Regions from separate parts of the Pseudomonas sp. ASL8 genome, predicted to be linked through region 2. Evidence: riboswitches for the same ligand, from Rfam matches in the RefSeq annotation. Region 2 holds a riboswitch; the other holds the start of a gene.
What was found. Region 2 has a riboswitch for cobalamin ahead of cobW (cobalamin biosynthesis protein CobW). Riboswitches for the same ligand answer to the same signal wherever they lie in the genome.
Positions count from the first base shown of each region.

Region 1: another riboswitch for cobalamin. It lies ahead of cobO (cob(I)yrinic acid a,c-diamide adenosyltransferase); the one in region 2 lies ahead of cobW (cobalamin biosynthesis protein CobW).

Region 1 is NZ_CM155278.1:2,952,938-2,958,543, reverse strand. Features, by position in the region: gene bluB (5,6-dimethylbenzimidazole synthase) at 1-280, opposite strand, end outside; gene AC1MEA_RS13575 (cobyrinic acid a,c-diamide synthase CobB) at 277-1,572, opposite strand; gene cobO (cob(I)yrinic acid a,c-diamide adenosyltransferase) at 1,583-2,194, opposite strand; cobalamin riboswitch at 2,300-2,522, opposite strand; gene AC1MEA_RS13565 (PQQ-dependent sugar dehydrogenase) at 2,743-4,068, shown strand; gene AC1MEA_RS13560 (C40 family peptidase) at 4,120-4,665, opposite strand; gene AC1MEA_RS13555 (C40 family peptidase) at 4,750-5,403, opposite strand; gene AC1MEA_RS13550 (NAD-dependent deacylase) at 5,480-5,606, opposite strand, start outside.
Region 2 is NZ_CM155278.1:4,376,163-4,381,768, forward strand. Features, by position in the region: gene cobM (precorrin-4 C(11)-methyltransferase) at 1-347, opposite strand, end outside; gene AC1MEA_RS20040 (cobalamin biosynthesis protein) at 401-826, opposite strand; gene AC1MEA_RS20045 (CbtA family protein) at 823-1,536, opposite strand; gene AC1MEA_RS20050 (CbtB domain-containing protein) at 1,548-1,733, opposite strand; cobalamin riboswitch at 1,829-2,049, opposite strand; cobalamin riboswitch at 2,125-2,339, shown strand; gene cobW (cobalamin biosynthesis protein CobW) at 2,438-3,502, shown strand; gene cobN (cobaltochelatase subunit CobN) at 3,506-5,606, shown strand, end outside.

The DNA of each region.
Region 1 (5,606 bases), 1.4 Mb from region 2:
TCATGAAATCGTCGGAGCGCTCACCCAAGGCTTCTGCGGTCAGAATCCGCTCGGCCTCGACCTGCGCCTTGATGCTCTCGCGCAGCGACCGGTCGCTGATGCGAATAAAGCGCCACGGCTGCATCAACCCGACGCTGGGCGCCTGATGCGCCGCTTCGAGCAATCGCGCCAGCAGCTCTGGCGCCACGCTGCCACCGATGAAGTGGCGCATGTCGCGACGCTCGGCAATCGCTCGATACACCGCCGCACGTTCGTCGGGGCTGAACGCCTGATCATTCATGGTTTGAAAAGCGCCGCAACCGCTTGAGGGTTAGAAGGGAAATAGAAGTGCACGTAAGACGCCGTCATGCGCCCGTCACGATAAACCGCCTCGGCGCCGCGTCCACCGTTAGGGCTCAGGCCTCGGGCGATGGGCTGCAACTCGGTACTGGTCAGCGAGTGGTGATAGGTGTGCCCACGCAGCAAGCCTTCCGGCAGTTCGACCGCTTGCAAAGCCAGCGCGGCCAAACGTTTCTGCATCACGGCTTCGCCCGTCAGCAGCCCTACCAGCTCCGCACGCTGACCGTCGACATCGGTCAAGGCATCAAGCAGGTAAAGCATGCCGCCGCACTCAGCCAGCAGGGGTTTACCCGCGGCATGATGAGCGCGAATGGCGGCCAGCATCGGCAGGTTTTGACCCAGCGCGACGTGGTGCAATTCGGGGTAACCGCCAGGCAGATAAAGGCTGTCGGCATCGGGAATCAAGGTGTCGTGGATCGGCGAGAAGAACGACAACTCGGCGCCCATGGCTCGCAGCAGGTCAAGGCTGGCGCCGTAGGTAAAGGCAAACGCCTCGTCCCGGGCGATGGCAATGCGCACCCCCTCAAGCAAGGGTTCAGTGTTGACGATGTCGGGCGCGTCGAATTCGACTGCGGGCGGCAAGGACACCTCGCACGTGCTGCCCAGAGCGGTGGCGGCTGCGTCGAGGCGTGCATCCAGATCATTCAGTTCGCTGGCCTGCACCAGGCCCAAATGACGGCTGGGCAATTCGATCCCGGTTTCTCGCGACAACGCGCCGTACCAGCGCAAGCCCTCCGTCAGGCTGCCTTCGAGCAGTTGCGCGTGGCGCACGGTGCCGACGCGATTGGCCAAGACCCCGGCAAACGGCAGGTCCGGCTGATAGCGCGCCAGGCCCAGGGCCAGCGCGCCAAAGGTCTGGGCCATGGCGGTGCCGTCGATCACGCCCAGCACCGGTACGCCGAAATGGCGCGCCAGGTCTGCGCTGGACGGCGTACCGTCGAACAAGCCCATGACCCCTTCAATCAGAATCAAGTCGGCTTCGCCCGCCGCTTCCCACAACAGACGGCGGCTTTCATCCGCGCCGACCATCCACAGATCCAGCTGATAGACCGGCGCACCACTGGCGCGCTCGAGAATCATCGGGTCGAGAAAATCCGGGCCGCATTTGAACACCCGAACCTTGCGCCCTTGATTACGGTGCAGTCGGGCCAACGCGGCAGTCACGGTGGTCTTGCCCTGGCCTGAAGCCGGCGCGGCGATCAATACCGCCGGGCAGTGACGCGGCGCTCTCATGAAGGACTGCTCATAGCTCGATGCCTTTCTGCGCACGGATACCGGCCTGGAAGGCATGCTTGACCACAGCGATCTCGGAAACCGTATCGGCCAGATCAATCAGCTCGGGTTTCGCGCCACGCCCCGTCACCAGCACATGCTGCATCGGCGGACGGCTTTGCAGGTCACTGAGAACCTGCTCCAGATCCAGGTAGCCGTGCTTGAGGGCGATGTTCAGTTCATCGAGCACGATCAGGCCGATGCCTGGGTCGCGCAGCATTTCCCGGGACACTTCCCAGGCAGCTTCGGCGGCGGCGATATCGCGCTGGCGGTCCTGGGTTTCCCAGGTGAAGCCCTCGCCCATGACGTGATAACGCACCTGCTCGGGGAAACGACGGAAGAACAGCTCTTCACCGGTGCTGTTGCGACCTTTGATGAACTGCACGACGCCACATTGCATCCCGTGGCCCATGGCGCGGGCGAGCATGCCGAACGCGGAGCTGCTTTTGCCTTTGCCGTTCCCCGTCAGGACCAGCAACAACCCGCATTCATTCGGCGAACTGGCGATACGCTCGTCCATCACGGCTTTTTTACGCAGCATGCGCGCCAGGTGGCGTTCGTCACGTTCGGGGGATTCGTTCATCTCAGCTCTCCGTTTGAGCAGGGCACGCGAAAGCAAACGGAAGGCACAGGAATTGACTGCCAGCACGGTCAAAAAAGACCCTGCGCAGAGCATCGCCCGCCGTGATGCTGTTGGATGGATCAGGCCGGTCTCCGGACTCATGAGCGGGCTTTGCCCTCACTGCGCGCCTTCCCACATCCTTTACGATGCAGTGACTGAATGCGCAGCTTTGACTCATTTACCGTTGCGGGGGCAGCGCCGGAATCGGTCGCTGGACGCGCCCTCACCGGCTTCCCTGTTTCACTCAGCCCATCAGCGATGGCTGAGCACCTGAAACACGTCGCGAAGGGTAGAGGGTTGGGGGTAGAGCGTCAATCGAAGCGCCCTTTCCTTTCGTTTAATAAAGCTGTTTGCCCCGTGCGAGGCATATTGATTGATATTAAACGACAGCCCTCTCGCGCCACCTACTAAGCTTGCTAACTATCAACTCACCTGCAAAAGGTTGAACCTCGACAGCCCACCCTCCTCTACTGCTTTACGCGCACCTTTCGTTTTTCATGGAGATCCTCATGTTCACACTCAGACCTCAGTTGGCAGTACTGCTTGTACTGATGGCCGGCCTTGCTGCTTGCGGCGAGACCGCCCGCCTGCAAATAGCGGAAGGCACCGGCCCGCAACCGAAGCTGCCGGAACCGAACAAAACCCTGATGCCGACCGTGAACATCGCCCCTGCCGTGGGCTGGGCAAAGGGTGCGAAGCCTGTCGCTGCACCGGGCACCCAGGTGGCGGCGTTTGCCGAAGACCTGGATCACCCGCGCTGGCTGTACGTGCTGCCTAACGGCGATGTACTGGTCGCCGAAACCAACTCACCCGCCAAGCCCGATGACAGCAAGGGCATTCGGGGCTGGGTCATGAACAAGGTCATGGGCCGTGCGGGTGCGGGCGTAGCGTCCGCCAACCGAATCACCCTGCTGCGCGACAAAGATCATGACGGCGTTGCTGAAACCCGCACCGTGTTCCTGCAAAACCTCAATTCACCCTTTGGCATGGCCTTGGTCGGCAACGATTTCTATGTCGCTGACACCGATCAACTGCTGCGCTTCCATTATGAAAACGGGCAAACCTCGATTACCGGCGAGCCAAGCAAGGTGACAGACCTGCCCGCAGGGACACTCAATCACCACTGGACCAAGAACGTCATTGCCAGCAAAGACGGTAAAAAGCTGTACGTGACCGTGGGTTCCAACAGCAATGCCGGTGAGAACGGCCTGGACAAGGAGGTAGATCGAGCCGCGATCTGGGAAGTCGATGCCGCGACAGGCGCGCACCGGATCTTTGCCTCCGGCCTGCGCAACCCCAATGGCATGGACTGGGAACCGCAGACGGGCAAGCTGTGGACCGCCGTCAATGAGCGCGACGAAATCGGCAGCGATCTGGTGCCCGATTACATTACGTCAGTGAAGGATGGCGCGTTTTATGGTTGGCCGTTCAGCTACTACGGCCAGCATGTGGATGTGCGTGTCTCACCCCAGAACCCGGCGTTGGTGGCCAAGGCCATTGCACCGGATTACGCCGTCGGACCCCACACGGCGTCTCTGGGCCTGACCTTCAGTGACGGGAAATCGCTGCCGGCACCGTTCACCCAAGGCGTATTCATCGGCCAGCACGGCTCGTGGAACCGCAAACCCCACAGTGGTTACAAGGTGATATTCGTACCGTTCGCCAACGGCAAACCCAGCGGCGCGCCCGTCGACCTGTTGACCGGTTTTCTCAACGCAGACGACAAGGCCCAGGGCCGTCCGGTGGGCGTGATCAATGATCAGCATGGCGGCGTGCTGGTGGCCGATGACGTGGGGAATAAAATCTGGCGGGTGACAGCAGCGAAGGCGCAGTAAGCCCCGCTTTCGACGGGGCAGGATTTCCTGCGCGCTGCGATCACGTCAAAATCAGGGGGTATTACGCGCAAGATGCTCTGGCTGAATGACGCGCTTGGCGTTGAGATAGGTTTTTTGCCAATAGCTGTTGTCGAGGCTGTCCAGGCGCACTGTGCCGCCCGTTGCTGGCGCATGCACAAAGCGCCCTTCCCCCACGTAGATCGCGGCGTGGCTGACCTGCGAACCGCCTGAAGTGGCGAAGAACAACAGATCACCTGACTGCAAAGCGTTACGTCCGACGTCCGGCGCGTGCATCACAATCAACTCACGGGTCGAGCGTGGTAGCGCGATGCCGGCCGCGTCACGGTAGACATAACCAATCAACCCACTGCAATCGAAGCCCGAATCAGGCGTATTGCCGCCCCAGCGATAAGGCGTGCCGACCAGGCCCAGCGCGCGAAACAACACGTCTTCAGCGGCAGGCGAGGAATACTCGGAAGTCATAGGCGCAACAGGTCGAACAACCCGTGGCTTTGAAGGGGGTGGAGCGTGGCTTGCGCAAGCGCCAAGAAGCGCAGCGACCAATGTAATCAACCCTAGGCGTACCGTAATCGACATAAACACAACAACCTGATCTGGATGCGGCTTACTCTGCCGGGAGCCCGAACTGCGTGTAACTTGAGTTACACGCTCCGGTAATGACTAGCGTTGGGTTTGGATTGTAGTCGGCGCCATCGCTAACGCACGTTTAGCTTCGATGAAGGTCTTCTTCCAGTAGCTGTCGTCCAGGCTATCGACCCGAACACCACCGCTGCGGCTGCTGCTGGAATGGATGAATTGATCATCGCCCAAGTAGATGCCGGCATGGCTGACACGACCGCGACCTTTGGTACTGAAGAACAGCAGATCACCCGGCTTCAGGTTGTTGCGAGCAACCAGCGGAGCATTCAGGTTGATCATGTCGCGAGTTGAACGTGGCAACGTCATGCCCGCTTCTTCACGAAAAAGGTAATTGATGAATCCGCTGCAATCGAAACCGGCTTCCGACGTACCGCCTACACGATAACGGGTACCGATCAGGGACATGCCGCGTTCCAGGATGCTGTCGGCAAGGACTGGCATGCGGTAAGGCTTGCTGTCAGAAAACTCGGCCAGTTCTTTTTCAGTGATCAACTCTTCGGACAGCACGGAGTCAGATCCGTCGGCCATCTGGGAGGAGCGTGCAGACTGTGCAGTAATCGAGGTATGAGCCTGATTCTGGACGTGCTGCTGGTTCGAGGCAGGCATGTGAGCCGCGCAACCAAAAAGGAGTGAAACCAGTGCGAGAGGCACGAGGGGTGCGAAGCGATTTAGCATGGGCACGACCGTGGCTGATGATGTAAAGGAGGTGAGACTATGCCTTCTATCACCCTCATTTGCAAATTCAATCGATCTAAATGTGACTTACCAGTTCCTCCATAACTTCTAAGGCTCTACAGCCCAGGAAAACATCCATGCCTGCGCTGTGGTCGGTCGGCGTCGGATTTATCTCGGCGGTAAAGCCTCCCGACACCCGCGTC
Region 2 (5,606 bases):
GCGCAGGCAGCAGTGGCGGTAACGCCGGGGATGATTTCGAAGGGGATATCCAGTTCGCGCAGGTAACGAATCTGCTCGCCAATCGCGCCGTACAGACTGGGATCACCAGAGTGCACCCGAGCGACATCTAAGCCTTGTTCATGAGCGGATTTCATCGCGGCAATGATCTGTTCCAGGTGCAACTCGGCACTATTGATCACCTGTACCGCCTGATGCCCTTCAAGGACAGCGGTCGGCACCAGTGAGCCGGCGTAGATGATCACCGGGCAACTGCGGATCAGACGCTGGCCTTTGACCGTGATCAGTTCCGGGTCGCCGGGGCCTGCGCCGATAAAAAAAACGGTCATGGGTGCTCCAGAATCCAGCCTTAGGCTTTTGAGTGGGTGTGAAAACAGGCAGATTATCGACGATCGGGTACGTCGCCGGCCAAGGCAAATGTCGCGTGCTGGTTTTTCTGCCGGGTGATCAGTAATTCGCCATGACGCCCACCAAGGCGCTGTAACAGCGCCAACGCACTGCTTTCGGCTACGCCGTAGCAACCTGTATGGGCGAACGCGATGGCAGAACGATGACTGAGCTGCGCGTCGAAACCGCTCAACTCTGCTGCACTGAAAAACACCAGTGGCAGACCCAGATGCTCTGCCAGCGCCAACAAACCCGGCTCAGAACGTTTCAGGTCAATGGAGGCGAGGGCAGTGATGGCTTCAACTTTCAGCCCATGATTCTGCAAAGCCTGTTCAATCAATTCGAGTAGCAGGCTTGCAGGGCAACCGCGCTGGCAGCCGAGGCCGACCACCAGGGTCGGCACCGAGTGCTGTCGGGTCATGCGCGGTGATTGACGTGCTGGGCGTTCAATTCATGATTATTGCGGCGGAACAGCCATGCGCTGATCAGGCCCAAGGCGATCCAGAACAGCGCATTGGTCAACAGCGAGGCGATCTTGAACTGAGCTTCCAGCGCTTCAGGGGCGAGGCTCTCATGCACGTCCGGTTGTGGTGCGCCAATCACGTGTGGCACCAGCAGGATCGCTATCCCCAGCATCTTCAGCAACCAATGCTTGCTGAACACGATCAGCGCCAAGGCGACGGCGGTAGAAGCTGCCGTGCTCGCCCACCAGATTTGTCGCTGAACCAGATCAGCCGCCGCAGTCCCCGGCAGCTCAGGTGGCAGGCCCAGGGTCGGAGCGAGAACGAACACGGCAAAACCGGCCAGCCCCCACAGTATCCCCTGAGACGTACGGCCCGGCGCACGCAGGGTGTAAAGCCCCGCGAGCATCAATGCAAAACCGACTGCGACCACCAGATTGCCCCCGGTGGTGGACACGACACGCTGCCAGCCGTCTTGAGGTTCCCATGCCTCGGCGTCGTGAACGTGCCCAGCGCCTTCAGCATGCTCATGGACGTGTTCTGTCGGCGCCTTTTCATAGGTCTCCGCTTGCAGAATCAGCGGCGCAACCCAGAAGCTTTGCAGCAGCGTCAACAACAGTGCGGCGAACAGACCCGTGAACCCGGCTGTTTGAGCGATACGCTTGAACATGGCGGCAGGTCTCAATGGCAAGGGAAGGCAGAGCTGTGGCGGGTATCGTGCGCCGCGTTGTGGACGGCATTGATATGCGAGAAACCGGCGAAGTAGACCAGGAATGCACCCAGCAGGAGGGCGCTGACGGCAGCCGTCAGGCGTCGGGTCTGAGTGGAGGTGGTTGTAGCTGAGTGGCTGATAGTGCTGATCGACATGGCGCTTCCCTCAAGTGTCTGCAAGTAGGCAAGCGCATGGAAACCCCACTGACAGGCGTCAGTAGAGGTTCAACAGCGCCCGCCCACCGCGGGTTTGTTAGGTCATTTGTCGGGCCGGTCTCCGGGCTTGCGAGGGGTCTGTGTAGCCTGACCATCAAGAATCACCTTCCCATGCCGGACTGCTGGCACAGTGGATCTGACTCTTCACTCGCTTACCGTTGCGGGGGCAGCGCCGGACTTGCTTATGCCTATTGGCATGAAGCGCACCGGTTTCCCGTTTCACCCTGTGAAGGGCACCCGAAACAAGGCCGTAGGAAAACATGAGCACGCACAGGAGTCAATCCAGAGCATCTGCGGCTTAGCCGGTGATTGACCTGCCCGCAGCCACTGCGTAGCCTTGCTCGTTCGAGGTGCTCCGGTATTGCACGGAGCTAAAAGGGAACGCGGTTCAAGCCGCGGCTGCCCCCGCAACTGTAAACGGTCATGTTCATTGCACTGCCACTGCACGCGTGCGGGAAGGCGCAATGAACGCGTACTGGACGCTTTTTTATAGGCCGCCAACACGCCACCGTCAGCCAGGAGACCTGCCTCGAAACAAGATTCTCACTACAACCGGGCGGGGTGATCCGGTGGCGAATTGATCTGCGTGCATGTGCTACGTGGTTATCGTCCTGTTTGCCCGCCGCTTTGCCAAAGGGCATCCGATGAAATCACTGGCCAAACTTCCCGTCACTATCGTTACCGGTTTCCTCGGGTCGGGTAAAACCACGTTGCTGCGGCACATTCTCGACAACGCCGAAGGTCGGCGCATCGCGGTGATCGTCAACGAATTCGGCGAACTGGGCATCGATGGCGACATCCTCAAGCAATGCACCATTGGCTGCACCGAAGAAGAAGCCAACGGTCGTGTGTATGAGTTGGCCAACGGTTGCCTGTGCTGCACGGTTCAGGAAGAGTTCTTCCCGGTCATGCGCGAATTGGTTGCCCGTCGCGGCGACCTGGATCACATCCTGATTGAAACCTCTGGCCTGGCGCTGCCAAAACCCTTGGTCCAAGCGTTTCAGTGGCCAGAAATTCGTAACGCCTGCACGGTCGATGCGGTGATTACCGTGGTCGACAGCCCTGCAGTGTTGGCAGGCACGTTCGCTGCATTCCCGGATCAAGTCGACGCACAGCGCAAACTCGACCCGAACCTTGACCATGAGTCGCCACTGCACGAATTGTTCGCCGATCAACTCGCGAGCGCGGATCTGGTTATCCTCAATAAAGCCGACATGCTCGATGCGGCAGGCCTGGCGACCGTCCGCACTGAAGTCTCCGAAGAACTGCCACCTGCGGTCAAAGTGATCGAAGCCAGCAGCGGTCGTCTGCCCATCAGCGTGTTGCTGGGGCTGGGCGCTGAGTCGGAGGTGCATATCGATAGTCGCCGCACCCACCATGACCATCACGAAGGCGATGACCATGACGACCATGACCATGATGCTTTCGATTCTATCTCGATCAAATTGCCACAGGCCGACGAAAGCCTGTTGCTGGACGCCTTGACGCAACTGGTGGTGCAGCACGGTATTTTGCGGGTCAAAGGTTTCGCGGCGATTCCGGGCAAGCCGATGCGCTTGCTGATTCAAGGCGTCGGGACGCGGTTTGACAAGCATTTCGACCGTGCCTGGCGTGCCGAGGAAGAACGCGCGACCCATCTGGTATTGATTGGTCAGGAACTCGACGCCAGCGTTCTCGAAGCCCAACTGCACGCAGCGGTTGCCGGCTGACCCATGCATTTACTGAGAACCCAGCCTGGCGGCTTTGTACCTGACGACAGCATCGCTGATCTGGGGCAAACCCCGGCCGAGCTGGTGATTCTCTGCAGCGGCGATTCACATTTGGCGTTGCTCGCCGAGGCGGCGCAACAGTTGCCTGAGGATTACCCCAGTCTGCGTCTGGCCAACCCGATGCAAGTGCAAAATCACGCGTCAGTGGACATGTACGTCGATCAAGTGCTGCGTCATGCCAAGGTCATCCTGATTTCCCTGCATGGCGGCATTGGGTATTGGCGCTATGGCGTCGAGCGTCTGGTGGAGCTTGCCGGACGGGGGGTGCAGCTTATTCTGGTGCCGGGCGATGATCGTCCGGACCCGGAGTTGAGCGGCTTGAGCACTGTTGCCGCCGAAGAAGGCGAGCGGCTCTGGCATTTTCTTCGCCAGGGCGGCATGCACAACGCGCTTGAGCTGTATCGTTGTTTGGCAAACTGTTGGCTGGGCCGCGATTATCCTTGGGCAGAGCCTCAGGCTTTGCCACGTACCGCGATCTACCATCCGCACAAGGCCAATGCGGAGCTGAGTGACTGGCAGGCCGATTGGCACGCTGCTCAGCCCGTTGTGGCGTTGTTGTTCTATCGATCCCACCTGCAAGCGGCCAACACCGGCTTTGTCGACGTGTTCTGCGCCCGTTTGCAGGCACAGGGTTTGAATCCTTTACCCATCGCGGTCGCCAGCCTGAAAGAACCGGGCTGCCTGACGGTGGTGGAAGACCTGCTTGATGAGGTCGGTGCCGCGCTCATCCTGAATACCACCGGCTTCGCTCAATCCAGCCCGGAAGCCCCCCATGTGCGACCGTTTCGGCGCAATGTTCCGGTGATCCAGGCCATTTGCGCCCAGGACAATGAACCTGCGTGGTCCGCCAGCGAGCAAGGGCTGGGTCCACGGGACCTGGCGATGCACATCGCGTTGCCCGAGCTGGATGGGCGGATCATCAGCCGGCCGATCAGTTTCAAGGATCTGGCCTGGCACAGCGAGCGCAGCCAATCCGACGTGGTGTGTTATCGCGCCCAGCCCGAGCGCATGGATTTTGTTGCCGAGCTGGCGCGACGCTGGATTGACCTGGCGCGCCTGCCCAATCAACACAAGCGCGTCGCGTTGATCCTCGCCAATTACCCCACCCGCGACGGTCGGATCGGTAATGGCGTTGGTTTGGACACCCCAGCCGCCGCCTTGAATATTTTGCGTGCGTTGCAGGCCGAGGGTTATCCGCTGGCGCCGTTGCCTGAAAGCGGCACCGCCTTGATCCACGCGTTGCTTGGCGGTGTCACCAATGACCTGGACAGCATCGATCTGCGCCCGTGTCAGCAGAGCATGGGGCTGGACGAATATCAGGCTGCGTTCGATGACTTGCCTGTAGCCAATCGCGAGGCAGTAACCGCCCGCTGGGGCGCGCCGCAGGGCGACCCAATGTTTCGCTCCGGAAGGATGATGGTTGCGGGGCTGCGTTTTGGCCTGACGTTCATTGGCATTCAACCCGCTCGGGGTTATCAAGTGGACGCCAGTGCGGTCTATCACGACCCGGACCTGGTGCCGCCCCATGGTTATCTGGCGTTTTACTTCTGGTTGCGCAAAGTCTACGGCGCCCATGCTGTGGTGCATGTGGGTAAGCACGGCAATCTTGAATGGTTGCCGGGCAAAGGTGTCGGCCTGTCGCAAAATTGCTGGCCGGACGCAGTATTGGGTGCGATGCCGAACATCTACCCATTCATCGTCAACGACCCGGGTGAGGGCGCCCAGGCCAAGCGCCGCACCCAGGCAGTGATCATCGATCACTTGATGCCGCCACTGACCCGGGCCGAAACCTACGGTCCGCTGCGTGATCTGGAAGTGCTCGCCGATGAGTATTACGAAGCGCAGTTGCTCGATCCGCGTCGCGCTGGAGAACTGCAACGAGACATCCTCAAGTTGGTGCGTGAAACCCGGATCGATCGTGAACTGCAACTGGACGAAGCGCTCAACGCCGATGCGGATGCTGCCCTCTGGTTGCCGCGTCTGGACACCTACCTGTGTGATCTGAAGGAATCGCAGATCCGCGATGGCCTGCATATTTTCGGCG